One region of the Paenibacillus sp. FSL R5-0914 genome, then DNA from elsewhere that is predicted to be linked to it. Evidence: predicted binding sites of a transcription regulator. Region 1 holds the regulator's gene; each other region holds the start of a gene.
The links. Region 1 encodes NrdR, which represses ribonucleotide reductase genes. Its sites were predicted from a motif close to AACACNATATATNGTGTT; they were not measured.
Positions count from the first base shown of each region.

Region 2: the regulator NrdR is predicted to act here: its motif matches at 2,678-2,695, upstream of nrdI (class Ib ribonucleoside-diphosphate reductase assembly flavoprotein NrdI).
Region 3: the regulator NrdR is predicted to act here: its motif matches at 7,734-7,751, upstream of MKX60_RS31025 (adenosylcobalamin-dependent ribonucleoside-diphosphate reductase).

Region 1 covers NZ_JBBORH010000003.1:1,203,818-1,214,368, forward strand. Annotated here, with positions in the region: gene mutM (DNA-formamidopyrimidine glycosylase) at 1-743, shown strand, start outside; gene MKX60_RS28550 (MntP/YtaF family protein) at 871-1,617, shown strand; gene coaE (dephospho-CoA kinase) at 1,627-2,223, shown strand; gene MKX60_RS28560 (lytic transglycosylase domain-containing protein) at 2,220-2,783, shown strand; gene MKX60_RS28565 (alpha/beta-type small acid-soluble spore protein) at 2,863-3,081, opposite strand; gene nrdR (transcriptional regulator NrdR) at 3,246-3,722, shown strand; tRNA gene MKX60_RS28575 (tRNA-Ala) at 3,882-3,957, shown strand; tRNA gene MKX60_RS28580 (tRNA-Lys) at 3,968-4,040, shown strand; gene MKX60_RS28585 (hypothetical protein) at 4,557-4,778, opposite strand; gene MKX60_RS28590 (hypothetical protein) at 4,963-5,793, opposite strand; gene MKX60_RS28595 (discoidin domain-containing protein) at 6,329-10,551, shown strand, end outside.
Region 2 covers NZ_JBBORH010000003.1:650,944-661,494, forward strand. Annotated here, with positions in the region: gene nrdF (class 1b ribonucleoside-diphosphate reductase subunit beta) at 1-136, opposite strand, end outside; gene nrdE (class 1b ribonucleoside-diphosphate reductase subunit alpha) at 176-2,260, opposite strand; gene nrdI (class Ib ribonucleoside-diphosphate reductase assembly flavoprotein NrdI) at 2,247-2,606, opposite strand; gene MKX60_RS26315 (alpha-L-rhamnosidase-related protein) at 3,012-4,586, shown strand; gene MKX60_RS26320 (AraC family transcriptional regulator) at 4,643-5,635, opposite strand; gene MKX60_RS26325 (response regulator) at 5,635-7,197, opposite strand; gene MKX60_RS26330 (sensor histidine kinase) at 7,218-9,011, opposite strand; gene MKX60_RS26335 (ABC transporter substrate-binding protein) at 9,163-10,521, shown strand.
Region 3 covers NZ_JBBORH010000005.1:134,987-145,537, forward strand. Annotated here, with positions in the region: gene MKX60_RS30985 (SDR family oxidoreductase) at 1-103, shown strand, start outside; gene MKX60_RS30990 (glycerol dehydrogenase) at 191-1,276, shown strand; gene MKX60_RS30995 (divergent polysaccharide deacetylase family protein) at 1,382-2,242, shown strand; gene MKX60_RS31000 (N-acetylmuramoyl-L-alanine amidase) at 2,229-2,981, opposite strand; gene MKX60_RS31005 (YqzE family protein) at 3,165-3,353, shown strand; gene MKX60_RS31010 (hypothetical protein) at 3,526-4,557, opposite strand; gene MKX60_RS31015 (YqhG family protein) at 4,713-5,777, opposite strand; gene MKX60_RS31020 (DEAD/DEAH box helicase) at 5,774-7,519, opposite strand; gene MKX60_RS31025 (adenosylcobalamin-dependent ribonucleoside-diphosphate reductase) at 7,935-10,551, shown strand, end outside.

The DNA of each region.
Region 1 (10,551 bases):
GGATTATTCAGCGGCCGGATGATATTCAGGCTTTTGCCAACCTGCTCGCAGGTCATAGCATTGTTAATGTTGAACGAAGAGGGAAATTTTTGCGCATCGTGTTAGACGGTCTGGTGCTGGTATCTCATTTACGGATGGAGGGCCGTTACGGACTTTTTTCGAACGAAGATCCACTGGACAAGCATACGCATGTGATATTCCATTTTACCGATGGCACTGAGCTGCGTTACACGGATGTTCGTCAGTTTGGTACAATGCATCTTTTTCAGATTGGTGAAGACCTCCAGCTGCCTCCTCTTAATAAGCTAGGACAGGAGCCGCTGGAGCCATCCTTTACGCCGGAGAGGTTTAAGCAGATTGTATCAGGCAAAAGCACAAAAATTAAATCACTGCTGCTGAATCAGGAATATATCGTCGGCATAGGTAATATTTATGTAGATGAGTCGTTACATCGTGCAGGGATACATCCTGAAGTCAGCGCCAAAGATCTTTCGGATGAGCAACTTGATCAGCTGCATCACGCTATTGTCAGTACGCTAACGGAAGCGGTAAACGCTGGTGGTTCGTCTGTAAAATCATATGTGAATGGTCAAGGTGAGAGCGGCACTTATCAGCAACAGCTGTTGATTTACGGTCGTAAAGATCAGCCGTGTAACCACTGTGGAACGATGATTGAGAAAACGGTTGTAGGTGGCCGCGGCACGCATTATTGTCCAAGCTGTCAGCGTAAGGTTGAAAACTGAAGAAGTAATTAGGTTGGCACCCACTACTTGTCCCGCCCATATACTGTGTGAAGAATGCTTAATAGAGAACGGAAGCTGAATGAAGTGTATTCTTCAGTGTTCCGGTTCTTCACAGGAGGGATTGCGGGTGCTCAGCCCATTTTTTTCACTAATATTACTAGCTTTTGCTTTGAGTTTGGATGGTTTTGGCGTTGGTATTACATATGGACTGCGTAAAATGAAAATACCATTGCTCTCCATTCTGATTATCTCGCTTTGTTCGGGGGTAGTTATCTGTGTATCAATGCAAGTGGGTGTTCTGCTTGCCAAGGTAGTGTCTCCACATGCAGCTTCTGAGGTTGGCGCTGTTATACTCGTGCTAATGGGGTGCTGGTCGCTCGTCCAGATGTTAATGCAGAAAGAGAAGGAACAGACAGGTGAGCGTAAAGTAGGTAGTGAAGAAAATGTGCTATCCACAGAAGCTCGGGCAGAGGTAGCTGTTGATACTGAAGATGTTGTAGAACAGGTTACCATGGCTCCTGAGCAGGCAAAGTCGGCTGTCTTTTCCCTTGAGTTACGACGATTGGGGATTGTTGTACAGATCTTACGTACTCCGTCTTCTGCAGATATGGATGATTCCGGGAGTATTTCTTCGATGGAGGCTATGCTGCTCGGGATTGCCCTCTCTCTAGATGCTTTTGGAGCTGGACTTGGCGCAGCATTGCTGGGGTTCAATCCGATATGGACATCACTTACAATTGCTCTGTTTAGTGGTACATTTCTATTGCTGGGCATGAAGACTGGATTAAGATTCGCCGGGAACTACTGGATGAAGCATGCTGCTGCACTACCCGCGTTATTATTAATTACAATGGGAATACTGAAGCTATTATGAGGTGAGTACATGATTATTGGCTTAACCGGAGGCATTGCATCCGGAAAAAGCACGGTGTCCGCACTGCTTGTGAGCAAGGGAGCGAGGCTGGTTGACGCGGATGTGATCGCCAGAGAAGTTATGCTCCCCGGTCATGAGGTGCTGGCTGCGGCTGTGAAACAATTCGGAAGCGAGATCCTCTCTTCGGATGGCACACTGAATAGGGGCAAGCTGGGGGACATTGTATTTCAAGACCCGGCGGCCCTGCAAGCCCTGAACAATCTGACGCATCCCGCAATCCGGCGGGAGATTAAAGAACGTATGAACAGCATGGAGGAAGAAGATCCAAAGAAGTTAACCATTGTGGATATCCCTCTTCTTTTCGAATCAGGACTCGAGAACATGTTCCATGAAATACTGGTGGTCTACGTGCCTCGTGAAGTGCAAATCGCTCGATTAATGGAACGTAACGGACTTTCTATAGAACAAGCAGAAGCACGCTTAAATGCACAGATGGATATTGAAGCGAAGCGTAACAAAGCGGACTATATCATTGACAACAGTGGCGAACTTGCGCACACTGAGCAACAGGTTGCTGTTCTTTGGGACAGGCTGGGCTTATCATGAAATGGTTACGTAAAAAAAGAGTCCTTCTTCTGTTATTCATTGGTTTTACTGCGATATTGTTTCTGAGTACGAACTGGATGTCCTGGTTTTATCCGATCCATTATAAAGATGAGATCCGTAAGCACAGCGTTACGTACGATATTGACCCATTTCTAGTGGCTTCGATTATCCGAGTGGAAACGAACTTCAAAACTGGACGAGAATCCAGAAAAGGTGCTATAGGTTTAATGCAGCTTATGCCGGATACCGCCAAATGGGCCCTTGAAAAGGCCAAGCTTCCTGATGTTTCTATGGAGGAGCTAAAGCATGAACCATCAGCAAATATTGAACTAGGTACCTGGTATCTTTCAACATTATCCCGTCAATTCGAAGGTAAACGTACAGCGGTTATCGCTGCATATAATGCTGGACCGGGTAAAGTTCAAAAATGGCTGGATGAGGGGATCTGGGATGGAACGGATGCTACCATTAAGGATATTCCGTTTGGTGAAACCCGCCATTATGTACAGCGCGTCAACTATTACTATGATCAGTACACGGATATTTACAACGAATTCTAAAACCGTGTTATGTATAAAAAGAAGCATTAAACGATCTTGCGATCGTTTAATACTTCTTCAGTAAGCTTATGTGGACAGGTTATTTGTATTGACCTGCCAATTGTTGTTCTGCCAGGGTTACAAGACGTTTAGTGATGTAACCACCGATCGAACCATTTTCATAAGAAGTTTTATTGCCTTGGTAACCATCTGGGGAAAGCGTGATTCCGAGTTCTTGGGCAACTTCATATTTAAGTTGTTCCAAAGCACCACGGGAATTTGGAGCTACAAGGTTATTGGAGCTGTTGTTTTGGCTCATTGCTGTTCACCTCCTCTGTTGGTAACTGTATTATGTGCCGGACTTGCCATAATCATTACAATAAAAAAACGGTGATTTCTGGAAAAAATGAAATAGCCCTTTAAAAGCCGGATGTTTAACATACCGGGACTAAAAACATTATGTAATAGGAAGTGATGAAGCTTATGAAATGCCCTTACTGCGATCACACAAATACTAAAGTGCTCGACTCGCGACCAGCGAATGAGAATAAGTCCATCCGCCGCAGGCGTGAATGTGAGCGTTGCAGCAAACGGTTTACAACCTTTGAAATGATCGAGGAAACACCGTTAATCGTGATCAAAAAAGACGGTAGCCGCGAGGAGTTCAGCCGTGATAAAATACTGCGTGGTCTTATCCGTGCTTGCGAGAAACGCCCCGTCTCTGTAGAACGTCTAGAGAAGATCGTCTCTGAGGTAGAGAAATCCCTACGCGGTATCGCCGTAGCTGAGGTGGAGAGCCAACAGATCGGTGAGTTGGTTATGGAGCAGCTCTATCCAGTAGATGAAGTCGCCTACGTTCGCTTTGCTTCCGTATACCGCCAGTTTAAGGACATTAACATGTTTATGAAGGAACTGAAGGGTCTGCTATCTAAGAGCACTGGGGATCTGGACAGATTGTAGAGTTGTGGCTAGTCTAATGACTAAAAAAAGTGTTGACAGCGAAGGCGATTTTTTATATTATATAGGAGTCGCCTACGGCGCTTGGATTTGTCAGAATGACTTAAATACACCGAACTGAATTTTAGAATGTGTGATTACATACATCTGAAAATTACGTTTGGGGCCATAGCTCAGCTGGGAGAGCGCATCGCTGGCAGCGATGAGGTCAGGGGTTCGATCCCCCTTGGCTCCACCAAACTTCATATGGACTCTTAGCTCAGTTGGTAGAGCAGTAGACTCTTAATCTATTTGTCCAGGGTTCGAGCCCCTGAGAGTCCATCCTAAAGAAACGGCAGAAATGCCGTTTCTTTTGTTGTTCAGGAAGCGGAGTGACTTTTTATTTGGTTTTGATCGTGGTATAGTTTGGGTAGATAAATCGTACAATGCAAAGACAGCCGTGCGGAAACACGGCTCCCAGTACAATAGCCGCTTTTAAGGGCGGCTGCTTTCAGGTATTACGGGCAGAAATAGACCGCATCCTTTGGACTAGGGCGGTCTATTTCTTTTTGAGGTAATTCAGAAGCTCAATGCTAAAAAGGTAGAACAAGTTGAAATGCAGGCTCTCCAGACCTATATTCCTGTTTGGCGCGAGGTATTTAAGAAAGCTTCTACTGCTAAAAAGAAAATGATGCTTAGTACGATCATTGAGTGTGTTAGGGTTTACCGAGATTCAGTAGAACTGACGTTAAAATTGAACATTAGCTCGTTTTTAGCGACTTCAAGTGTAAGTAGTCTAAAAGGTAATGATTATGATTTGAATGCTGGCAAGCAAGTGCATGGCATTCATTATGGAAATCAGTTTTCAGGCATTTTCCAGCCTAATTCATCATCCCACACGGCATCGATATCATCCAGGTGAACATGCCATTCACCACCGTCTACTTTTCTACGTATCTCGGTCAAACATTTCAACCAATGAAATAAATCGTTCAGCAAATCTTCAATCTGATCCGTCATGGACAGCTTGGTAGCGCCAGCGAAGATCTCCGTTGATCTGGACGAATCGAATTTGTACACTGTGAAAGACTCCGCCCGGTCTTTCCCTTCAAAATCCTGATCATAACGTTGGACAATGGCTGTGATTGCTTGTTGTTCGCTTTCTGTTAGGACGTATTCCCTCGTGCATGTGTAATAAATAGAAACACTGATAAGTCATTCCCCCCCAAACATAGAAATGGATGCGATATCCAGTTCCTGTTTATTACCCTCCAAAAGTCGAAAGCAAACTAGGCCAAACCTGCATTCTGGCGCCGCATGAAGGACAATTCATTTCCCCGGCCAAATACGGCAATTGGTTCAAAAAAGAGGAATCGCCCAGCTGATCGGCTCGCTCCGCCAGTATTTGATGTTCCGCTTCAACGAATGCCTCAACCGGAGTAACCTCATGTGCTGCCTGAAGGGGTTCGAATACCGGATCTTCCGCGAATGCTTGTATACGACCGCCTTCTCCGCTCGGCCACAAGTAAGCCTCTTGATTACATGCTGCGCAAACGGCCGCATATTCGTCGCCAGCCGTAAAATTCAGAAACATGTTTGCCACGCTCTGGGATTTCCGATAAGCCGCGTCGGCAATGAGAACATATCTTTTTTCGGTATCGCTGCTTATTTCTTGTTTGGCGTAGGCCAACATCTCTGGAACCAGCGAAGCAAGCTCCGCTATCGCTTTTAAGTAAGATTGGTACATCTCCGCGCAAACCTCGTTTCCCGCTTCAGCAGCGAGTTCGTTCCAATCCGAGGGATACGGCTCAGATCTAGTTTTGTCATGACACGACTCGATAATCCCGCAAGTGATGTAGATTTCATGGCGCACTTCCATATTTTTTGATGCGAGAGCAAGTTTGGCCAGATAAGGTACTGCCGCGTAAGTGACGGTATAGATCGTATTTTGGTGATATAAGTGCTCCTGGAATAGCTCGTCGAAAACTTCTTTATCGAAATCAAGCATCAGACGCTCCAACAGTTCAGGTACCATTTCGCCCGACTCGTAAGGACCGGTTAGCTTGCCCCACAGTTCGCTGTTTAATTGTAACAAGAGGAATCACTCCCATCCCTATTCAAGTGGATACATTTTCTATATTATCCTATAAGATCGGCGGGTCCTGAATAGGGCAACGGATATACTCCCCCTCGAGAATAGGGCTTAAAGCCTAGGGCGATTCTCCTTAATTCCACATCAAATGCCAAGATTTGTTCATGGGTATAGTCGTTTTAGACTCCCATGACGGGTAGACGGAGAATGTGCAGGGCGTAGCGTATCCCCCTAGGCTCTATTTCCATAACATGAAGAAAAGCCAATTCTACTGAAATGGCTTTTTTCTTTTTCACTACTCTTCGAAAGGATCACGATTTTGTACTATTAATTAGCATGAGATATGACAGAAATGTTGGCATGCTTGATTCACCATAGAAGGCCGAATGTCCACATTTGTATATGTATTGTAAAGACAAGTATATCGATGAAACGAATGCCCCTACTTATAATAAAATTGCTGCAGCAGTTGAGCATGGAGGGTCATGCGGTAAGCTGGAGTAAAATTCGAGCTAATAAACAACGGGGGGGGATCTTAGTGCGTTTACGGTATAGGAATATTTTTTTAGTGTTTTTTGTTACCGCTTTCATTTTAGTTGCCGTTTCATCGGAGAAGTCCGACGCCGCAACAGGTAATCTGGCTTTAGGAAAGACGGCTTATTCGTCGTCGAACGAAGTAGACTTTTTCGGGCCTGAGAAAGCGGTCGACGGTGGCAATCGGGATGCAAGCCGCTGGTCTTCGGAAAGAACGGATGACCAGTGGTTCTACGTTGATCTGGGCGAGCCTGTAGAAATTGGAAGAGTAATCATCAACTGGCAGACTCCGGCGGAACAATATCAAGTTCTCGTGTCTGACGATGCGGTAACCTGGAGGAACGTATTCGCGGACAACCGCGTGCTCGTCGCCCGCGGATCAGTCGAGGATACGATCGATTTTGAGCCGACACTGGCGCAATACGTTAAGTTCCAAGGAGTAACGCGACGTCCAATTGAGGGTATCTATTACGGATACTCCTTCTGGGAATTCGAGGTATACAAGGGCAAACCGCTGTTGCCGCCTATGATGGATGCGGTCAAAAACAGCATCGTCGTCTCCGAGGGAGACACTCAGCTGAACCTGCCCGCTGTACCGGATGGTTATACGCTGACGCTGGTGAACACGGACAGCTTGCCGGTGATCGACGAGCAGGGCAATATTCATGCGCCGCTTGTGGATACTCAGGTTCAGCTGCTGCTGCAAATCGAGAGCGACAGCGATCCGACATATCTGTTAGCGGATAATGCGCTAGTCACCGTACCCGGTCTCTACGAGCAGACGAGCGATCGGAACCCGGAGCCGCGAGTCATTCCTTCTTTGCGTGAGTGGCTGGGCACAACCGGCGAGTTCCGCTTGACGGATAAATCCAATATCGTCATTCGCGCGGAGGATGAAGCGGCTCTGAAGGGGACGGCCAATATTTTGCGGAAGGACTTGCTTGATTTAACGAAGCTTCCGCTGACGGTTACGGTTGGTTCACCTCAAGAGGGGGACATCTATTTGGTGCTGGATGCCGCGCAAACGGGATTGGGGACAGAGGGCTATGAGCTGAATATCGGCGAATATACTTCCGTCGCTGGCTCCGATCAGACGGGCGTCATGTTCGGCACAAAAACGATCCTTCAACTGCTCGGCCACGATGCCGATCATAAGACGATGCCCAAGGGGCAATCGCGCGATTATCCGAAATACGCGGATCGAGGCTTCATGCTCGATGTGGGCCGCAAGTTTTATACGATCGAATTTTTGCGGGATTATGTGAAGTTGATGTCCTACTATAAGATGAACCGGTTCCAGATTCATCTGAACGATGATGTCGGCGATGTCGGTTACTTCCGTCTGGAGAGCGAGAAATTCCCGGGAGTGACGAGCAAGGACGGCTTCTATACGAAGCAGCAATTCAGAGACCTGCAGCTGCTTGGGATGGAATACGGCGTAAACGTCGTGCCGGAAATCGATACACCGGGCCATTCCGGCGCGTTCATCGCTTACGACCCTAGGTTGGGCAGCAACAATCAGCTGGATATCAATCGTCCGGAGACGCTCGACTTCATTAAAGAACTCTTTGACGAGTATCTCGACGGCAGCAATCCGACCTTCGTCGGCCCGGACGTGCACGTCGGCACGGATGAATATTTCGGCGACGACAAGGAGGCGTTCCGCAGGTACGCGGATATGCTCCTTAACCACATTAACAGCAAAGGCAAGCGCGCTCGTCTGTGGGGCAGTCTGTCCGCATATGACGGCACGACGCCAGTCAGCAACAATGCGACGATGGACATCTGGTATGAGCCGTACGGAAGTGTCTTGCAGGCCATTAAGCTTGGCTACGACGTTGTCAATACCAACACGAACTTGCTCTATATCGTTCCGCAACTGTACCGCAGCTATTTGAATTACGATTTTATTTACAATGAGTGGGAGCCTAACGATTGGCTGGAGACGAAGCTTCCTTATGGGCACCCGCAGGTAAAAGGCGGCATGTTCGCGCTCTGGAACGACGTGTCTGTAGAGAAGGGCGTCTCCATGGCGGACTCGCATCAGCGTATCTTGCCTTCCATGCAAGTGTTGGCGGAGAAGCTGTGGAGAGGCAACCGCGTCGACCGGAACTTTGCAAGCTTCCAGACGGATGCCGCAAAGTACGTGGACCCGCCGGGTGTTCATCAGTCGCACAAGCTTCAAGTCGACAATGAGCGCAATATCGTTCTCGATTATACTTTCGACGAGGGCTTCGCGGATCGTTCGGGCAACGGCTTTGACGGCAACGCGGTGAATGCAGGCACGGAGAAGGGAATCTTCGGGCAAGCAGTAAGGCTCAAAGGCGGAGCCAGCTACGTGGAAACGCCGCTTCGCACGCTCGGTTTCGGATGGACGATGTCCATGTGGATCAAACCGGACGCTGACAACCCGCAAGGAGCTGTGCTGCTGGAATCTCCGGATGGACAGCTGAAATATAACATCGGGGGCAGCGGCAAACTGGCCATCACGAAAGAAAACTACGTCAGCGAATTCAATTATAAGCTGCCGACCGACCGCTGGACCCATGTCATTATGATCGGCGATGACACGGGGACCTCCATCTTCATTAACGGCAGTGAGTATACGGCTACTCTCAAAGACGGCTCCAAGTTGGAAACGTTCGTATTGCCAGTAGCCAAAATAGGCAGTGAAACGAATGCTTTTAAAGGCTTGATTGACGAACTCATCGTAAGGAACATCTACGTGGACCTGCATGGAAATCTGGCTTTGCATAAGCAAGCCGAATCCTCGCTGCCGGAATCCTCGTCCTACACGGCGGACAAAGCGGTGGACGGCAGAGGGGACACCAGATGGTCCAGCAATTGGGTGGACGATACCTGGTTCATGGTGGATCTGGGTGAAGCGAAGAACATTGATGCTGTATCTATTTTGTGGCAAACGGCTTACGGTTCGAAGTACCGCATTCTCGTGTCCGAGGACAAGGAGAACTGGACGAATGTCGTGAAAGACAACAACGGCGAGATTAACGGCAAGCCGGGACGCGTCGTGACTACCTTCCAAAGCACGCCAGCCAGATACGTGAAGTTCGAAGGCGTATCCAGAGCTACCATGTTCGGCTATTCCTTTGAGGAATTTGAAGTGTACGGCGAGGAATATAAGCTCGGCAATATACGGCCGATTATCGACCTGTTGACGGCTATCGAGGCCTACAAGCTCGTGGAGGACAATTATTCTCCTGAGGGCTGGGCACAGCTTCAACAGGCGATGGTACAAGCGACTGCGGCGATTCAAACCGCCCAGCTGACTCGTCCTGAGGCCGAGCAGGCGTATGCCGGGCTGAGCGTTGCGCGCGATCGTCTAACGATCGAAGACGTAATGGGTCTGATCGAGCTTAATGTGAATGAAAGCATTGCCGCGAATCTCTATCTACCGCAGAAAGGACAGCTCGGCACGCGTATCGTCTGGAGCAGCTCGAAGCCCGACTATCTGAATGCCAACGGACAATTGTTGCAACGTCCGTCAGGCAGCGACATGGAGGTCGTGCTGACCGCGACGATCAGCAAGGGAGATGCATCCGCGAAAAAAACGTTCAAGATCAAAATCAAAGCGTTGCCTAGCTCTGGTGGCGGAGGATGGGTTCCGACTCCAAAAACTCCAGATCCGGAAGAAGGCCAAAACGGCGGTTCGAATCCGGGAGGCGGAGATCCAGGCAATGGCAATGAGAACGGCAACGGCAATGGCAATGGCGGGGAGTCTGGCGGATCGACAACGGTTCGACTGAACGATATTGCGAGCCATTGGGCAAAAGCGTCCATCAAACGGGCCGTTGAGCTTGGATTCGTAGCGGGCTATACCGACGAGACGTTCAAGCCGAATAAGACGGTCAGCAGGGACGAATTCGTCGTCATGTTGGTCAAAGCGTTGAAGCTGCAAGGTACGAACAGTTCGCTGGACTTCGCGGACGCAGTCTCAATTAAAGCTTGGGCGAATCCTTATATTGCGCAAGCCTTGGAATCCGGCCTGATCAGCGGCTATGCGGATGGGACCTTCCGTCCGAAGGCTTCGATTAGCCGAGCAGAACTGGCAGCGATGATTGTTCGCAGCTTGGGCCTGAAGACTTCGGAAGGGCATGAGCTCTCTTATGCGGACGCGGATCAAATCCCGGATTGGGCGAAGCCGTATGTGGCAGCAGCCCAGGAGGCGGGAGTAATGAACGTTCGCGGGGACAACCGGTTTGCCCCGGC
Region 2 (10,551 bases), 550 kb from region 1:
GCGTGAGCCAGGACATTTTATCATCGGATAATGGAATTTCATCGTCCGTCCAGAATTGCATAATGTTCTGATTCCAGAACATCAATGAGAAATCGTCGTCGGGACGGTTCCAGTTAACGGCTTGGATAGCGGTCATAATATGGCAATCTCCTTTTCTGCGGCTATAGCCTTCCAGTTAGATCGAGCAGGTGAGGCATTCCTCGACGGACAGCTTTTTGGTCCGGGTGTAATACAGCGACTTCAAGCCTTTATGCGCCGCATACAGGTAGGAGCGGGCCAGTTCTCTGGTGGAAACATCACTGTTAACATGCAGAACGGTCGAGATGCCCTGGTCGATATGGGGCTGAATTTCCGCGATCAAATCGATCACCTTGAACTGATCCATTTGGTAAGCCGATTTATAGAAAAATACATTGTCTGGACGCAGGTACGGCATCGGATAGTAAGTCGTTGAATTAGCATAAGTCCGTGTCTCAATCTGCTCTACAATAGGCATAACGCTTGAAGTAGCATTTTGAATATAGGAAATGCTGGCTGTCGGCGCAATTGCCAAACGGTAAGCATGGTACAGGCCATTTGCTTTTACTGCATCCCGCAGTTGTTCCCAGTCCGCAGGGGATGGGATGAAAATATCTCCGAACAGCTCTTGTACCCTTGGCGTTACAGGGCGGTAATCCGTAGTCAGGTAACGCTCAAAATAAGCTCCTGTAGCATAATCAGAAGCCTCAAAACCATGGAAAGACCGGCCGGTTGCAGCAGCGATCTCCATGCTTTTCTCCAGTGAATGGTAGTTCATGGTCATGAAGAAGGTCCGGGCAAAATCGCGAGCCTGTTCACTTTCATAAGCGATCTTATTCTTGGCTAGATAGCCGTGCAGATTCATGACGCCGAGACCGACGGAGTGCATCTCTTTGTTAGCTTTGGCTACGCCTGGGGCATTAGAGATGCTGGTCATATCGCTGACTGCAGTCAAGGCGATCATGCCCTCATGTACGGATTCACGGATTTTGCCATGCTCCATCACGTTGACAATGTTCAAGGAAGCCAGATTGCAGCTTACATCACGGCGGATGGTATCTTCCTGTCCGTAATCAGCAATTTCTGAGGTCTCCTGCAGCTGGAAGATTTCCGTGCAGAGGTTGGACATTTTGATCTGTCCAACGTTTTTCAGGGCATGGGCCTCATTGGCGTTGCTCTTGTTCATAATATATGGATAGCCAGATTCCAGCTGGATCATGGCGATTTTGGTCAGCATATCCCGTGCGCTCATGGCCTTTCTCTTTTTGACACGTGGATCGGCTAGCAGCTTATCGTACATATCATCCAAATCCATGTCATCAAGATGAGTGCCGTAAGCCTTGTACACACTGTAAGGGGCAAATACATGGAGCGGTTCATTGTCCTTCGCCAGCTTATAGAAGCGATTCGGAATGATCAGGCCGATGGACAGGGTCTTGAGTCTTGTTTTTTCGTCGGCGTTGATCTTCTTACTGTCGAGAAATTCAAGAACATCCCATCCGAAAATGTTGTAGTAGGCGGCTCCAGAACCTTTTCGTTGACCCATCTGGTCAGCATAGGAGAAGCCGTCTTCCATCAGCTTGAGCACAGGTATAATGCCCTTAGCCGCATCCTCCACACCCTTGATTGTCTCTCCGCGAGAACGGAGCTTGGACAGGTTGACAGCCACGCCACCGCCGATCTTCGATAGCTGCATGCAGGTATTGAGCACATAGTTGATCGAATTAAGCGAGTCGTCCATTTCGATAAGGAAGCAGGAGACAAGCTCACCGCGCCGGCTCTTGCCGGCATTCAAGAAGGTCGGAGTCGCTGGCTGCAGACGCTGCTCCATCATCGAACGGGCAAGCATGCCGACAGTAGCGGCGTTGCCGCGTCCTAGGTGAAGGGCAACTGCCGCCACACGGTCCGGATAATGCTCCAGATATTGCTTGCGGTCATTGCTTTTTACAGCGTAATCCGTATAGAACTTCGAAGCTGCCATATAGGATGGAAAGCTGAAGTTGTAAGAATGGGTAATTTGGTAGACATCTTCAATCTCAGCCAAGCTGTACTGTTCGTAAAAATTTTCGTAGAAATCCTGTTCAATCATATAATCAACCTTGGCTTTTGTATTCTCAAAAACCAAGCTCCGCCGTTCTACATCCCGCATAAATTCGGCTACTGCCTCAAGGTCTTTATCCAATTGAAAGAAACCACTTTCGTCTCTCTTCATCAACATGTTGTTTAGTTCAATATGCCGCAACTCGGCTCACCTCCTGTTTAATTCGTTCCACATCACCAAATGTGCCCGACAGCTCAAATTTACCGATAACTGGTACATTGTACCGATCTGCAATCAAGTCTGCGCTATGCGCGAACAGCTCGCCCCAGTTCTTGTTGCCGCTGGCGGCGATGCCTTTCAAATTGGAATAATTGTTCTTCAAGAAAGTAGACACCTTCTCTGGAATCTGTCCAAAGCCGGTGGTATATGTAATAAGCACATAGGGCTCGTCAATGGTCATATGCTCTTCAATCTGCACAGCTGGCAGCTTAAGCTTACCAATGAAGCGTTTGACGTTTCCGGTTTTTGAATCGTATGCGACTAGCATGGAGTCTCTCCCCCTGTATATATTACTGTAAAGATTGAATAGATAAGCTATAAATACTGGAAAATCATATGCATACTATATTTAGTGTGCGTTGTTTATTTTAATCACTATATGTTGAAAAGTCAACATGAAAAGTGCATCCTAACTAGTTGGAAATTGGTCTAGTAAACGCTCTATTAAAGTGTTAATATCACGAAAATACGCAGGTTGGAGCGGTTTGCTAAGGCAGCTGTGTTGTTTTTTGTGATGGATCTTACTGCATCTTTTTTATCATGACAAATTAGCGTCACTCCGTTGAGCAGAACTGTAATAAGAGTAAGATTAGCTGTATTCACTGTATGTTCAGGCAAGCGGAATTGAGGTTTACTAGAGGGGGAACAAGACCAATGAAGGAGGAGATAGGTTATGACTCAAGCGATGCAGCGCCAGCAAGCGGTAACTATCCATAAAAATGAGGTGTTCGCTTTAACCGCAGAGCAGCTTCAACCTCAGCTTATTTACCGGGATTGTAAACCGAAGCAGATAATCCGGGTTGTAAAGAATGAACTAGCGGTGCATGGCTGGCAGTCAGAATCGATTCAAGGTGCAGAGGCTCTTTCTGCCATTGCTTTTGGTAAAGGGGAGGAGGTTATTCTAGATTTCGGAGAGCATCTAGTGGGAAGGCTGGCGATTCGGATTATTCCAATAGGTAGTCCCCCGGATGCTCCGTTACATCTGCAGATCACCCTCGGGGAAATGCCGGTGGAGATGGCTGAATCCTTTTCTGAGTATGACGGATGGCTAAGCAGCTCGTGGTTACAGGAAGAGCGAGTTCATCTGGATATACTGCCTTCATCACTAAATCTGGATCGTCGATACAGCTTTCGGTATGTAAAGCTTAAGGTACTTGATACGTCACCGAAGTATAAAGTATCCTTTGCTGAAATTAGTTGTACAGCGGAAACTTCGGCTGACCGCTCCCTTCAGGCTCCGTTGGGCCACACAGATCCTGAACTGCAAGCCATTGATGAAGTCAGCGTGAAGACGCTGGAAGAATGTATGCAGGAGGTCTTCGAAGATGGACCTAAGCGGGACCGAAGACTGTGGCTTGGTGACCTGCGGCTTCAGGCGCTGGCCAATTACGAAACGTTCTCAGGCAATGATCTGGTTAAGCGATGCCTGTACTTGTTTGCAGCTTATCCGGATGAGCGGGGTCGGATCACGGCTAACTTGTTCATGAAACCCCAGGTCATACCTGACGATACGTATCTCTATGATTATTCACTCTTTTTTGTATCTACACTTCATGATTATTACTTGGCTACAGATGACCGGAACACGCTGGAGGAGCTGTGGCCATCTGCTTATCGGCAGATAGAGCTGGCTTTAGAACGATTGGACGAGCGTGGCATTGTGACCGACGATGAGACCTGGTGGGCTTTTATTGACTGGCATCCGGATCTGAACAAACAGGCCCCGGCGCAGGCTATCTTAATCTATAACTTGAAATGCGCGCTGCATCTGGCCGTTCTTCTCGGAAATGAACGACAGGATCGTTTACGGCAGACGATTGAAGAACTTACGAAGGCCACTTTGGATCACTTATGGGACTCTGAATTAGGCTATTTTGTTAGTGGTGATATTAGGCAGGTTTCATGGGCTTCTCAGATCTGGATGGTGCTTGCCGGAATCGTTGAAGAAGAGCGCGGGAAGAGACTATTGCTACGGCTTCAGCAGGATTCCGCTCCCATTCCGATGACCACACCCTATATGGTTCACCATTTTATTGAGGCACTGATTCAGATGGGCGAAAGGGATACAGCCATTTCGGAGATCAAGAAGTATTGGGGGCAGATGATTAAAGACGGGGCTGATACGTTCTGGGAGCTGTATAATCCAAGCGACAAGAGCTTTTCTCCCTATGGCAGTCATTTAATTAATAGTTATTGCCATGCTTGGAGCTGTACGCCAACGTATCTGATCCGCAAATATCAATTATAAGCAGATGCCTATTCGATATCAGCTCGAACAGCCTGAGCACCGTAGCAAATGGTGTCTCAGGTTGTTTGGCTCTGCTTGCGGTACAAAAGCGGAGTAACTTCGTATCGTTCCGCGAATTTTTTGTAGAAAAAGCTTAGGCTTTCATATCCGCATTCTCCGGCTATATCTCCAATCGGTCGATCACTGTTAGCGAGTAAGAGCGCGGCATAAGCCATACGATGCTCTTGTACCAACTCACCAAACGTTTTGCCTGTGCTTTTCTTAAGTAGATTGCTCAGATAATTGGGATTGAAATTAAAGCGTGTGGCCAAATCCTTCAAGGAGCAGTTATTAAAATGATGTTCCAGATATTGTAGGATTTCCAGCAGATCGCCCCGTTTAGTGGTAGGTAATCCACTGGGGGCGGTGTTCTGGTTTAGAACCCGCATGAGCTCGGTAAACACGATGACCATATAACCGTTGATCATGTCCGCGGAGAAATCACGGGGATCAAAGTACTCGCACATCATGCTGGCGAGAATATGGTGAAGGTTATGACTGTTATCTGATCGGAAGACAAGGTAACGGTCATGGGCTGCAGCGGGAGATTGGGCGTTGATCAGAAAATCACTTAATCTTCCGTCAGAACCCAGCCGGGTCAGAAATGCCGCGTTCAGTGTTTCCTTTCGCATCAAAATATTGATCAAAATATCGTCTTCATTAAGTGTAAAAATTGAATGGGGTACGTCCGTATCCAACAAGCAAATCTGGCCTTGAGTCAGCTCTACGACGGATCCGCCAATAGTCTGACGGCAGCGGCCTGAATACATATAATTTAGTTCGATAAATGTATGCGTATGCTCCGGCATATCGGCGAACCGGTGGTGCTTGCTGATATGATAATCGCCCTGATTAAAAAAATGATGTACCGGTAGACGCGGAACCCGTTCTCCGTGAGGTAAGATCAATTCTTTGCCACCAAATTCATTAATGTTGCGACGGGTGTACTGTTGTTTGGCTTCGATTGCATCAAGGCGGCGTAGATAACAATCCAGCTCCATATGATCCATTAGCGTGCCCCCTCTTTTTCAGCTTCACTTAATTTTCGATATTCCTCTGGTGTGAACCCGGTCATTTTCTTGAATAGGCGGAAAAAATATTTGGCGTTATCGATCCCAAGACTCTTGGCAATCTTATAAATCTTCTCATCACTGGTACGGAGCAGCAACTTGGCACGTTCGATTCGCTCTTTGTTGACATAATCAATCAGATTTTCGCCCGTCTTCTCCTTAAACAAGTAACTAAGATAGCTCGGACTGATGTAGAACAGATTCGATAAATGCTCTAGCGTGAGGGACGAGCAGATGTTTTTGCGGATATATACCTTTACATTATCAATGACGTTGGGAGAGGCATAGACCGATTGTTCCTTTAGTAATTCTGCAATCGAAGTGAGTACGGTCAGGAAATATCCCCGGATTTCTTCCGAATCAAATGAAATATTAAGTACGCCTTCAAGGCTGGATGATGTATGTTGTCCGTTCTCTACAGGAAAATAGACGGAAACCAAGGTTTTGACCTCTGTGATTATGGCTCGGCAGTTCTCTTTCAACTGATGGATTGTTGCTGCGGGTTGCCCTCGGTAATAGTCAAAATAGTCGTGAATTCGATCTTTCACCTTATCGCTATTCCCAGATTCGATGAAAAAGATGAGTTCCCGGCTACCTTCCCACATTTCCGGCCCTGCTTGGTAGCTACCCGGGCGGTAGTGGAAAAACTGTCCCTGGTCGGCGATGGTCCGGCAGTTCAATGCGGACATCGATTCTAGCCGTGCCTTCGGCAGTTCCTTCAGATCGGTTTTTCTGCCACTTATGCCGATGCAGGCTTGTGGTCCAGTTTCTTCGATCAACTGTTTGGCTTCATAAGAAGCCAGTTCTAGCACCTTGGAATCACTCAGTGAAGCATCACATAGCAGGAGTGAAAAGGCGAGTTTCCTGCTCTGAGGATGAGGGAGAAAGATACTAGTCCTCTCCAGATAGGGTTCTTGGGCAACTAGATCTTCTGGATTATAGAGCGTCAATAGGATCATTCTTCGGGATGTCATCAGATTGAGCAATGGGGCTGATCGGAAGCTTGGCGGCTTCTCAGCCGGGTAGAAGCCGGCAATGTATTGAAGCAGGGCCTGCAAATCTCCCTGTAGGCTTAGCTGCTCCGCTTCTTTGGTTATATTCAGAGTTTCCGCCTTAGCGGACTGCTCACTCTCTATGGCGGTTATCGCTTTGGAGATCGCTTGGTGGATCTCGTCTTTGCTGAACGGCTTCAGTAAATAGTGGACAACTCTGGCTGAGATCGCTTCTTGCATATATTCAAAATCGGAAAATCCGCTGATGACGATGATTTTCTTATCGGAATAATCATTTTGCAGCTGACGAAGCAGGGATTTTCCATCCATCACGGGCATCCGCATATCGGTGAAGATTAGATGTGGGTCCGTCGCTTGGATAAGGTCCAAGGCATCCTCACCATTGTCGGCTTCTCCACTGAAGATCAGTTCATTAGTCACTGCCTTGATTTTTTTTAGTAGACCCTGGCGGATCAAAGGCTCATCGTCGACGATTATGAATTTGTACATGATCCAGTCTCCTTTTATCTTTATTTAGAGGGGAGTGTTAGGGTGATCGTTGTTCCCAGCGCGGGTTCGCTGGATAGGGTCAGTCCGAAATCTGAGCCGTAATACAGGGCGATGCGAGAGTGCACATTCTTAATCCCGATGCTCTGTCTGCTCCGGTGACCAAGCCCCATGAATTCCGGTGGTTGATCTAGCAGTGTTTGAATTTCCTTAAGCCGTGCTTCTGGGATACCAATCCCGTCATCTTGGATCTCAAAAATAATTCGCTTGGTATCAGGCTCCAGATAGCCCTTTAGTAAGAGCATGCCGTTACCTCTTTTATTCTCCAAGCCGTGATAGACGGCATTCTCCACTAAGGGCTGAAGGATCAGCTTGAGAATTTTCGCTTCCAGAACGGAGTCCTCCATCTCTTTTACAAAACAGATTTTGCTGCCGTAGCGGATCTGCTGGATGGCCATATAGTTATCGACATGCTGAATCTCGTCCCGGGCAAATACCAGCTCACTATCCGTCTTGATACTGTAGCGAAACATATCTCCCAGCGCTTTGGTCATTACAGCAATGCTTTCAACCTCTTCAATTTCAGCTATGCTGTTGATAGATTCGAGTGTATTATACAGAAAATGCGAATTAATCTGGGCTTCAAGCGCTTTCATTTGTGAATCCATGGTCAGAATTTTATTCTGATAGCTCTCTCTGACAAAGATGTCGATGTCCTGCATCATCTTGTTGTATTCCGTATACAGAAAGCCGATCTCGTCAACCCGCTTAGGTTTGATCTCGGTTGTAACGAATTTTTGCGATTTGTTTTTGCGCATGATTTTGGCGAGTTGGGTAATTGGCTTAGTAATCCAGTTGGATAATAGGATGGACAGCAGAATGAAAATGACCGCACAAGTAAGGGAAATATAAAGGATCAGCTTGTTGGAAATTCCGTATTTCTCGTACAGCTCACTTAGCGAAATATTGGCGATAACTGTCCAGTGATATACAGGAAGTCGCTGAATAACCGTCAAATTATTTTCATTGTAAAATTCCAGTTCATCACCCTGCATAGCCTCGGTCTTGCGGGTTAAGTCCTCCGGCAGCCGTGAGTCCGTGTTCTGGCCGGTACTGTCGTAGATAATGTTGCCATCGTCATTGGCCAGTACAAAATAACTCATATTTGGGACAGCGTCTTGATTCAAGCCTTTGAAAATATCTAAGCTACAGTCCAGCATAAACACACCAAGGAACTGCTGAGTCTTCATATCATAGAGCGCACGGGAGAATACCAGGGAAGGCTCAGAATTAATGATATAAGGCTTTACACCGGGCTCGCCGATATACAGCTGACCTTTGTTGGCAATGGTCTTCTGATACCACGCATCCTGGAGGGGGACATATCCCACCTTCAGTTCCGCCGTACTGCCATAGCTGATATTTTTGCCGTCAGGAGAAAAAAGATAGATTCCATTAACATAATCATAGCTCAGTAGCAAGTTCTCAAAGATCAGCTTCAGCTTGTTTTGTATAATGAAAATGTCATAGGAATCACTGGTGCTGGCCAGTTTTTTTAGCTCGTCGCTAACGGTAGTGTATGCGGTCGCACTGGAGGTTTGCTGCTGAATGGTAAGTGAAATGCGTTCAATATTTCCGAAAATATCCTCAATGCCTTTAACGGTATTATGGATGGTGTTGGAGGCAACGAGAGAGGTTTGCTGGTTGACCAGATTGGTATAGCTCCGGTAGGAGTTATACGTGACGATCACAATCGGAATGACAGATACAAGAACGAGTGCTAGAAAGAGTTTCGTTTTGATACTGGAAAATTTCATTCGCTCTCCTCCGATTTAAGCCGTTCGTAAAATAGTGCACCCTAAATGCAAAAGTAATTATACCGCTTACAAGATTAAAATAACAATACAGCAACCAACAAAAAATGGATGCCGGGAAATAGAAGTGATATGAAAACAGGGAGGTTATTCTATGAAATTACGTACTAAAAAACGGACAGGAGCTTTAATGTTAGCGCTGTTACTTGCTGTTCTAGCAGGCTGCGGCTCAGGTAACAACAGCAACACTAGTAACGCTGAAAATAGTGGAAGCGCTACAAATGCTCCGGCAGCAACAACAGACAGTGCGAAAAAGGTGACGCTGACCATGATGGTATCTGGCACTAAAGCCCCGGACGGACAGGATTTTGCACTTGATATTATGCCTAAGCTCGTGAAGGAAAAGTTCCCTAACGTTACGCTCGAAACTTCCAAGCTTCCGGATGAGCAATATTTCACTTCGATTCGTACAAAGCTCGCTTCAGGTAAAGGGCCTGATATTTACTGGGTATTCCCAAGAAATGCATCCCTCGGTGTCCTGGACATGGCAAAGGCCGGCTATGCGGCTGATCTATCGGATTTAACCTTTTGGGATAACATCAGCCAAGGGGCGAAAGATGATATGTCTTATGAGGGTAAACCTTATGGAATCGCTGGAGGTCTTGATTATCTAGGGGTGTATTACAATCAGGATTTGTTCAAGCAGGCGGGTGTCATAGAAATGCCGAAGGATTGGACCTCATTCCTGGAAGCTTGCCAGAAGCTGAAGGATGCGGGCATTACTCCAATCTCACTCGCGGACAAGGATCCTTGGTTCCTCCAGTTCGGGATGTATCAAATCGCAGCGAATGAGGTTTATCCGGATGAAATGGATTTCGATACCAAGCTTCAAGCGGGAGAAAAATCGTTAACAGATCCAAAGTGGGTAGCCACGATCTCCAAAATGAAGGAATTATATGACAAAGGTTATGTAGTCAAGAACTCACTTGGACTTGGAAGTGCTCAAGCGGCTCAACTGTTCGTAGATGGTAAAGCGGCTATGGTGTTTGACGGAACCTGGGATTATGCAACACTGACAGCCAAAGGTGCAGCCGACTTTACCCGTGGATTCTTCTCTCTGCCTGCTAACGATTCAGGCCAGCCCACTTATGTCTCTGCTGCCACTGCTGCTGGTTTCGCGCTTAACGCCAAATCGGAGAATCTGGACATTGCCAAGGAAGTTATGAATTACCTGTTTGATGGTCAGTCAGATCTGTTCAAGGCTTGGACCGAAGCCAACAGTTCGATCAGCGTGTATAAAGGTGTTCCGTTGAATCATGACCTGTTCAAAGAAGTTAATGATTCATACCTGAATAATGGAAAGTCCGTATACTTCCCGAATCAAATGTGGCCAACGGGTGTAGCTGAAGAGATGGAAGCTAAATTCGCCGAGATTATTGGTGGACGAAAGACTACTCCGGAGCAGGTTACAGAGGCTATGGACGACAAGTTCAAGGAATTGTGGAAAAATTAAACGGGAATTACTGAAGGTCGTCCCGCCAGT
Region 3 (10,551 bases), on a different contig from region 1:
GGGTGAGCCTGAGGATATCTCGAGTGTAGTGCTGTTTCTAGCCAGTAAGGAATCACAGTGGGTTACGGGCCAGACGATTCGTGTGAACGGCGGATTTATTTAAGACAAAAGCCTATAGCATCTTTTTTTATAGCCAGTCTGAAGCAACACTCCTTAGAATAAAAGAATATACAAAAAGAGGAGTGAAACCATGACGCAGATCATATGTTCACCGACTAAATATATTCAGGGGTATGGCGAGATTCGTAAGCTGGGAGATTATTGTTTGCAGCTGAGCGCAAAAAGAGCATTTGCGATTGTAGATCCTTATATTTTTTCCATGTACAAGGAGGATATCTTACACAGCTTTGAAGTGAACGATATTCCCCTTATGATGCGCGAATTCAAGGGTGAGTGCAGCCGTAATCAGGTGGATGAGATAGTGCTAGAACTTGGCCTGAAGGACGCTGAAGTTATCTTAGGAATCGGTGGCGGCAAGACCCTAGATACGGCAAAAGCACTAAGCCACATGGCGGATCTCCCGGTAGTTATTGTACCCACAGTGGCCTCGACGGATGCACCTTGCAGCGCTTTATCAGTGTTGTATACGGACGAAGGTGACTTCGACTGTTACCTTCCATTAAAAAGAAATCCTGATATGGTGATCGCAGATATCGATATCATCGCTAAAGCCCCTGCAAGATTACTGGTGGCTGGAATGGGTGATGCTTTGTCCACCTATTACGAAGCAAGAGCTTGCCGTCAATCAGGAGCGGTTACTCATGCAGGCGGGACTAGCACAATCGCAGCGTTCTCTTTAGCACGTGCTTGTCTGGACACACTTCTTGCTGAAGGTGAATCCGCACTCCTGGATGTAAAACAGGGGATCACCTCTTCTGCAGTGGAACATATTGTTGAAGCTAATATTTACTTGAGCGGCGTTGGGTTTGAGAGCGGTGGGCTTGCTGCAGCCCATGCTATTCATAACGGACTGACCCTGTATGAGGAATGCAGGAATGTGCTACATGGTGAGAAGGTTGCCTTTGCTACGATCGTGCAGTTGGTCTTGGAGAAGGCTTCAGAAGATGAGGTCGCTCAGGTCAGTGCTTTCTGCAAAAAAGTCGGCCTTCCCGTTACACTTAAGGAGCTTGGGATTACCAGTAGCGATATGGATAAATTAATGGTGGTGGCAGAAGCTAGCTGCTCCCAGGATAGCCCAATGAAGAATATGCCATTTGAAGTTCAATCTGTGGATGTGCTGGAAGCAATCCTTGCCACAGACAAGCGCGGGCATTAGCAACAGCTCGATTGTAAATTTTTGCGAACCCTCCCCGTACATATTAAACCTTCGTGAACCAAACAATGAGAACAATTGTTTAAGACGAAGGAGGCGTTCCTCTTGATGAAGGACAGTCGAAAGGTTAAACGTTACTTACTGAATTGGCTTGCTGTTGCTGCAGTATTGATTACCACAATTGTTCCGGCTACGCCGACTGTCTCTGCTGCCACGTCTAAAGACAACGCTACAAATACGCAGCTTGAAGAGAGTGCACCAAAACGTGATAAGGTCGCTATCATTATTGACGATTTCGGCAATGGCATGAAGGGGACAGATGAAATGTTCTCGTTACCGATAAAGCTTACTGTAGCCGTCATGCCTTTTTTACCTACATCCGTAAAGGATGCCACCCGCGCACATGAACGCGGAGATGATGTTCTGGTTCATTTGCCGATGGAGCCGCGCCAAGGTAATCCTAAATGGCTTGGACCAGGAGCCATATTGGCCAAAATGTCCGATGAGGAAGTGCGACAAAAGGTTGAGGCAGCACTCGATAATGTTCCTTATGCGATCGGGATAAATAACCATATGGGTTCGAAAATTACCGGAGATGAGCGGATTATGGCAGTGATCTTATCTGTATGCAAAGAACGAGGATTATTTTTTGTAGACAGCAAGACCAACTACCGTTCCGTTGCTGGCAATATGGCTTATCGTATGGGGTTGCCACGCGTAGAGAACCATATCTTTTTAGATGACACACATACAGCAAGTCATGTTCTGAAACAAATGGGTCTCGTCAAAGACATGGCGAAGGATCAACGATTTTGTGTAACGATTGGTCATGTTGGTGTATTTGGGAAAGAGACCGCCGCAGGAATCCGCAGCGGTATTGAACAGATGAAAGACAATGTTGAGTTTATAGGGATTTCTGATCTGGTTAAAAACGAGATGAAATGGAGCTCCCAACTTAAACTTCCATAAGATAAGCTACAATACCATCAGCGATGGCTTCAGCGATTTGTTGCTGCCCTTTAGGGGTGCATAACTTTGCGCGGTCAGTCGGACTGCTTACAAAACCCGCCTCAACGATAACAGTTGTGGCGGTTATTTTATTGAGTAAATAAAAGGGTTTGCCTGGTCTTGGATGAGCTTCGACATCGTAAAGATTGTTTAGCTGATGCTGAATGGACTTAGCAAGCATGAAGCTACGACCCTCTTGACGGTACAATACAAGTGGACCATGTTTGGAAGGGGAAGGCGCCCAGTTAATATGGATGCTTACCACTACAGTAGCAGGTAATGTCTCAGCAAGTTCTTTACGCTGTGCAAGATCCCGAAGATGTCGAGATTTACTACGCAACCAGCGGTTCTCATCACTTGGGGCATAATCTCCATTGCGATTTAAAGCAACGTCAAAACCATCGCTACCCAGAAGTAGAAATAATCGACGTGAGATATCTAAGGTGATATCTTTTTCAAGAATATTACCATAGGAAGTTCCACCGTCGATGCCTCCATGTCCCGCATCAATTAGGATCATACGGTGTCCGTGACCTAATAAATGCTGACGGTCATCCTTCATCACGGGTTTCTCTGGTGTCGCGGAGGCTAAGGAGCTGCCCATAAACAACATTAGTAGTCCTAGGGTAGTTAGAGTGATTCGAAAGCCGCATAGAACAGCTGCTGTACTGGGAAAGGGTTGTTTTCTCCAGTTGTTCAAGTGAAACGCCTCCTTGCAAGTGAATAACGTCTTCTGGATTCTTTGTTAGATTGTGCTTTAATAGGTAAACCTATTCGACAAATCAGAAGTCTGTAGTTTAGATCCAAGTGGAGTGGTGCACACTAAGACCATGGAACGGATGCTGATAATCTGAATTCACTTACATTTTTAGGAGGTGTTAAAATGGCTTCCGGTGGCGATGAGCTTGTAAAGTATATAACGGAGAAGGTAGTCGTATATATCGAGGATCCGCGTGCCATTCATGCTCGTAGAGCGGCTACGAAGCAGCCGTGGTCACAGAAATGGTTTGGCATGCTCCCGCTTGGGTGGTCTATCTGGCGAAGCAAGTGGAGTCATGGCAAAAAAGAATAAAGGTATAAATAGCAAATAACCTTCCAGTGCCATTATTCATGGGTGGCAGTGGAAGGTTATTTGCATTTGTTTAAATATAAGAATTTATATGCTTACGTTATAAATTATCCTTCTATTTCTCACATAAACACTTACCGTCCTCATAAGGACGCCGAAGGCGTTTATGCTTGTGTTAACGATTATATCCGAGTGCTTTGGTCGTTCTGTCTGGCAGCTTATGCAGTGTTCCATTATTTTGTAGTGCAGTGAGTGGTAAGTATCGTTTTCCTTCAGGGCCTGAGGCCGCGTATACGGTAGTTTTATTGTTCTCAGCTTGACCTTGAGAAGGCTGCCAGCTCTGATAGCCTGTAATCATAAATGGTGCCCCGACAAGGTCGTTTCGTCCAGCAGCTTGATAAGCGATGCTTTCTTTAGGTCTGATCAGAAGTGCGATATTGTCACCGCTCACTGTAGTTAGTTTAGGAGCGGTCAGCCAAAGGATATCTTCGTAAGGATCATCTGACCCTCCACTATTGAAGGCCGATAGCGGTGATACGTCAGGATTAAGATTAGTAATTACATCTGTTGCTGGAGGCTGCTCTTTAAGGACTTCTTCTGCCTTGCTCAGTGTCCAAGGTAAAATTTGCGGTACGGAAGCATTGATGTAAACCGTCTTTTCGTCAATGGTTATTTTCCAGACCGGTAGAAGTGGTGCATATAAAGCAGTAATGTTTATTGTTCCTGAAAAAGATGATGTAATGAGACCTTTCTGCACCAAAAACTGGCGCAGATCATTTAAACTGTATGGGAGTCCGTAAGTGCCGGCTCCATATTCACTTAGCATATATCCGCCTGTATCTGTGGCAGAAATGATCATGTATCCAATCCGCTCTTCACCCTTCATTACATTTACAAGCCAGCCATGTGTACCTGGACCAAGGGGATAATATTCTATCCTTGCATCCTTCCAGGCTGTAAATGGAGCTTCTGCAGCGAGCTTGTTCAATGTAGCCTTAGCGAATTCTTGGACCGTACTGGGTGAAGGTAAGGTACTCATCTTCAATACAGGAATTGCATTCTGCGTGACTGACTGGATCACACTTACTCTGGCCAGCGCCAGCGCTGAAGGGGAACCAGAACTGGATACAAACAGTCCAAAGCTTAGAAGCAGGAGGAGGCATCCTTGACCCGCAAGTTTCAGCCTCCGCCGCAAACTTATTTTCATGGCGTCGATCACCTTTCTTTGTTAAGAAATGTCAGGAAAGTTAAGCTTTACTCTATTGTAGTGGACAGGCTATAAAAAGGCTGTTGCTTGCTGTCGCGCTTGAAGGCGGAAGTTCTCTTGTTTTTTTGCCTGCTTTTAGCGAGTAGGGTCGCATTCTATAGACTTCGCAAATGAAACAGTCCGTAGGTTATCGCAGAAACTGCAATTTGCGGTTCATATTGCCAAATGGTCTCCTGTCGACGACGGTTATACTGCTCTTGAGTGCCTAAACGTTTTTCTTCATCAGGCTCTTTCAGCAGCTCTCCGTAATAAATATCAATGATAGCCAGCTCGATTCTAAGACGCTCACGTGCCTGTTCTGCCCAAGTGTAATCGAGTTCGGCTAGATGAGAGGTAAGATGAGCCTCTAATAAATCTGTAGCGGCTGTCACTGTTAATTCATAAGGCTGAATATGGACGTTTTCTGGTAAACGGGGGATCATCTCCCGCGAGGCTATCTTAGCGTTAAAGTCATCAATGATGGTCCCTTTTGTCAGCGATATTCCAAGATAATGCAGTTCTTCCCTTTTCAAATCGCAGCTCATCTCCACTTTATAGCAGACGCCGAGCCACGGTTCATAGGCAGCAGAGAAGAGTGTATTCCGCTGCCTGCTACCGGGATCTTCAAATAAGTAAAGGCATTTCCCTTCATCTTGGGCTGCGCTCCAAATTTGCTGCAGGCGCTTGCTACCATAGATGATATCTTCACGTCTTATCATACCGGGCCCAATTCGGGGCAATGCAGGTACAATACCGAAGTAGCGGGCTAGGATGCTATCTTCTGGATTTGAGGAGGGGACATGAACCACATTAGATTCAGGTGATGTTGGATTCAATAGATCTGCGCTAGCCTCAGCATCTGTTGTGGCGCCCATCGCTGGGTTTCCGGTAATTGGCGGATTCAATGCTCCGATGCTGCGATTTACCGTTGGCGGAACTTCTATAGCTGCCTGGCTATCGTATTTTTCCGGATCAAATACAAAAGTGAAAGAGAGTGTCTCCGGATCAACACCAGTACGCTCCACGAATCCCCAATAATAAGGTCGATCTGTAAGCATTCTGTCAGCTCTTGGCGATAGCTTTACAGTTACGTGAATGGGCGATACTTCAATAATGGAGCATTCTGTCGCCTCCAGATAATCCATTACATGTTTACGTACTTCCTGTGAGTTGAGGGTCATGTCGAAGTCTCACTTTCCTTTTTAATACCCTGAGTCAACTCACTTAGGGATTCACCGATATGATCTAACTCATGTCGCAGCTCTTCATCGGAGCGGGATTCGAGCATGATTTTGTATAAACTTTTCTCCAGCGATTCTTTCTTCTCAAAACGCTCCAGAATCACATCCAGCCCGCCAATGACCATTTCGAACATATTGATCTTCTCGTGTAGCAGATGCAGAATATGTTCTTCAATCGTGCCCTGTGTGGACAAATTATAGATAACCACGTCATTTTCCTGACCTAACCGGTGCACCCGCCCAATCCGTTGTTCTACTCTCATGGGATTCCAAGGCAGATCGAAGTTGATCATATGGTGACAGAACTGCAGGTTAATGCCCTCACCACCCGCCTCAGTAGCGATCATGACTTGAGCACGACCGCGGAAGAGGTCCATCATCCAGTCCTTTTTACCACGATTCATCCCGCCGGAATAAGAAACACACATTAGCCCATGTTCGCGGAAATACTGAAGCAAATATTCTTGAGTCGCGCGATACTCCGTAAAAACGATGACCTTTTCATTCATTTCTTGAATGAGAGATAGTGTTGTTTCGGCTTTGGTATTGGTCTTAACCGTACGAAGTGTCTGCAATAGCTCCATCATCCGATCGCGTTTCGGCGAATCAGCAGGCAGCTTCTTGATCAGATTAACTAAAGTGATGAAGACGGCATCCCTACTGCTGCACACCTCACGCTGAAGCGTTACCAAGGAAAGCATGCTGCTAAGATTGCCGCCTGATTCCTGATACTGATCTTTAACAAAAGAAGTGACAGCGTCATATAATACTCTCTCTTCCTGTGAAAGAACTAGCGGAATATTACGGACTTTTCGTTTCGTAAAATTAACTGGACCTTCGCCACGCCGATTGCGGATCATCACCTTCGATAGCTCGTCCCTTAGCTGACCTTCATTCTTAGGTTGGCGTTTATCAACGACGAAATTCGAAGCAAAATCACCCTGATTTCCTAATTGCCCCGGTTTCAGTAAAGTGATCAAATTAAATAGCTCGCCCAGATCATTCTGAACGGGAGTAGCGGTTAGGAGCAGGCAATATTTTTTGCGTAATTGCTGTACAAATAGATAATTGGTCGATTTCTTGTTCTTCAGCTTATGCGCTTCATCAATAATCAACATGTCATATTCATTTTCCAGCAGCATCTCTTTATGAGGATCGCGCTTCGCGGTATCCATAGATGCGACGACAATCGCATTCCCCCAGGAATAAACTTTTTTCTGTGCAACAGCAGAGATGCCAAACTTGGCATTCAGCTCGCGGACCCACTGCAATACGAGGGAAGCGGGTACCAGAATAAGCACTTTAGAGACTAGACCGCGGACAAGATATTCCTTGAGTACAAGTCCTGCTTCAATCGTCTTTCCTAGTCCAACCTCATCTGCAAGAATCGCGCGGCCCGACATCTCAAACAAAACCTTATGCGCGGTATCGAGCTGATGAGGGAGCGGGGATAATCCGGATAAATGCTTCATGCATTGCAGCTCATCGAAGCTGGTTACTAGACCCGTTTGTTCACCTTGCACAGCAAGCTTGGACAGACGGTAGTCTCCCCACGGACCACCTTTATCTAGTTTGAGTTCTAGATCCTGCAGCCAATTCCGGTCAAAAGAAAGAGGAACAGGCAGTATAGGCGCTGACTTTCCACCTTTGTGAGGTAGAGAATTACGGAATAATTGCGTCATGGTACAGCCTCCTCAGGTGCTATTTCATATCATCATTCGTAGGAGTAGTATGCTCTTAAACAAGAGAATTCATAACCTTCTATTTTTCTTGATAGCCTTTAAAAAAGAGAGTAAAAGCGAGAAAACGCGGCAAGGTTTGCGATATTTCGGCTGCTTGACTCTATTTTCGAAAAAGACCTTCGATACAATATGTGGTATAGTTTAAAAGCTGACGCACACAATATATTGTGACAAAAGCATGAAAATGTGATTTTTTTAAAGTGCGTAGCTGCTATTTGTTATTGACAAGATGAACTTCCTACATACACCCGTAAGACGGAAGATAAGTGTAAGGAAGTTTTTGTTGTGGGTCACAAAATGTACGCCCACACCTGAACTGGAACTAATATTTACTACATTGCGGGAGGTTTTTCTATTGGGTAAAGTGGAACGGAAGCAACGCCTTGAAGGGCTAAGTGAAAAAATATTTTTGGATCGTTATGCTTGGAAGGATGCCGACAGCAATAATGCTAAAGTGGGCGATGTTGTACTCGTTCTAACAAAAGATGATCCGAAGTTTCCCACGAAGGAAGTCGGAGAGATCGTAGAACGTAACGGCAGAATCGTAACCGTGAAGACGCGCAGCGGCGAACTTGTGAAATCAGATGTTGAAAAGCTGACGCTTAATATAGAAAAAACACCAGAGGAAATGTGGGATCGTCTGTCTACAGCTATGGCTTCTGTGGAGAAGACGCCTGAGCTTCAAGAAGAATGGGCGGGTAAATTCCGTTCGATTCTGGATGATTGGAAGCTCGTACCGGGTGGACGAATTGCTGCTGGTGCAGGCGCTAGTGAAGAACTAACCCTGTTCAACTGTTATGTAATTCCTTCTCCAAAAGATAGCCGTGGCGGCATTATGGAAACGTTGGCTGAAATGACAGAAATTATGGCTCGTGGTGGCGGTGTAGGGATTAACCTATCCTCTCTACGTCCACGCCGGGCAATTGTGAGAGGTGTTAATGGTTCTTCCAGTGGTTCTGTATCTTGGGGCGGTCTGTTTAGCTATACCACTGGATTAATTGAACAAGGCGGTAGCCGTCGTGGTGCACTTATGCTCATGATTAATGACTGGCATCCAGATGTGGAGGACTTCATTACCGTAAAGCAAACGATGGGTCAAGTTACGAATGCGAACCTTTCGGTATGTGTGAGCAATAGCTTTATGAAGGCTGTAAAAGAAAATCTGGATTGGGATCTCGTATTTCCGGATACTACAGATCCAGAGTACAACGATGTGTGGGATGGCGATCTAGACAAGTGGAAGGCTGCGGGCAAAAACGTTATTCATTATCGCACCGTTAAAGCGCGTGATGTGTGGCGCACCATTATTGAATCCGCTTGGAAATCCGCTGAGCCAGGCGTTGTGTTCATGGAATACTACAATCAGATGTCCAACAGCTGGTATTTTAATCCGATCATTTGTACGAACCCATGTGGGGAGCAAGGACTGCCAGGCTGGGGAGTCTGCAATTTGTCTGCTGTGAACCTGTCCAAATTCTACGATGAGAAGAATCATGATGTAGACTGGGAAGATCTCGCGACTACGACGCGTTATTCCGTACGTTTCTTGGACAATGTCATTGATAAGACGCCTTATCATTTCCCGGAAAATGAAGCGAATCAGAAAAACGAACGCCGTGTAGGTCTCGGAACGATGGGTCTTGCTGAGCTGATGATCAAATTGAACATCCGTTACGGTAGCCCGGAATCTTTGGCGTTTCTGGACAAGCTTTACGGCTTTATGGCTCGTGAAGCGTACCTTGCTTCTGCAGAGATTGCTGGTGAGAAGGGATCCTTCCTAGCTTTTGACACAGAGAAATATTTAATGAGCGGCTTTATGAAAAATATGCTCGAAACGTATCCAGAGGTTGGTGAAGCGATTCGCAAACATGGCATGCGTAACGTTACAGTGATAACACAAGCACCTACAGGTAGCACAGGTACAATGGTAGGCACCTCGACTGGTATTGAGCCTTATTTTGCCTTTAAGTATTTCCGTCAAAGTCGCCTTGGCTACGATGAACAGTTCGTTCCAATCGCCCAAGAATGGCTTGAATCTCATCCAGGTGAAGAGCTGCCAGATTATTTCGTGACTTCGATGGATTTGTCAGCTAAGGATCATATTCGTGCGCAAGCAGCGATTCAACGCTGGGTAGATAGCTCGATTTCCAAGACAGCCAACTGCCCGTCTGACTTCACAGTAGAAGAGACGGCTGAGCTATATGAAATGGCTTTCGATTTGGGCTGTAAAGGCGTTACGATCTACCGTGATGGTAGCCGTGATGTACAAGTTCTGCAAACCTCGAAGAAGGAAGATGCAGTAGAAGAGGTAGCTCCAGCAGTTGAAGTTGCAACGACTCCTGAAGCAAATGTTGTAACGGCAAGCCCAGCACCTCAAGCTCCTACTAAAGAGCTGGATAAACAATACAAAAAACGTCCGCAGGTTCTGCGCGGCGCAACCTATAAAATCAACACACCTTTTGGTATGGCGTATATTACGATCAATGATCTAGATGGCACACCGGCAGAAATCTTCCTGAATGTAGGTAAAGCAGGTTCTGATGTCTTTGCGATGGCAGAAGCACTCGGTCGTGTCTGCTCCTTGTTCCTCCGTTATGGAGATCATGGTGAGAAGGTAGAATTGTTGATCAAACATCTGAAAGGTATCGGCGGATCAGGTGCAATCGGCTTCGGTGCGAATCGAGTAGAATCCATTGCAGATGCTGTAGCTAAGGCATTGGAGACTCATGTACTGAATAACGCTCATGATGATCATTTGCCTGCACCGATTGCAGCAACTTTGGAGCTAGAAGATTTCAATGAAGCTTTAAATGCGGAGTTGAAAGCGAGTGTTCCTGCGGCAACGTCTACCGATGATAGTCATGGTGCGCATAACCACACTAGCGCTTCACGTGATCTTTGCCCCTCCTGCGGCGGCGCCTCGCTGATTAATATTGAGGGCTGTAAGACTTGTGGCAATTGCGGGTATAGTC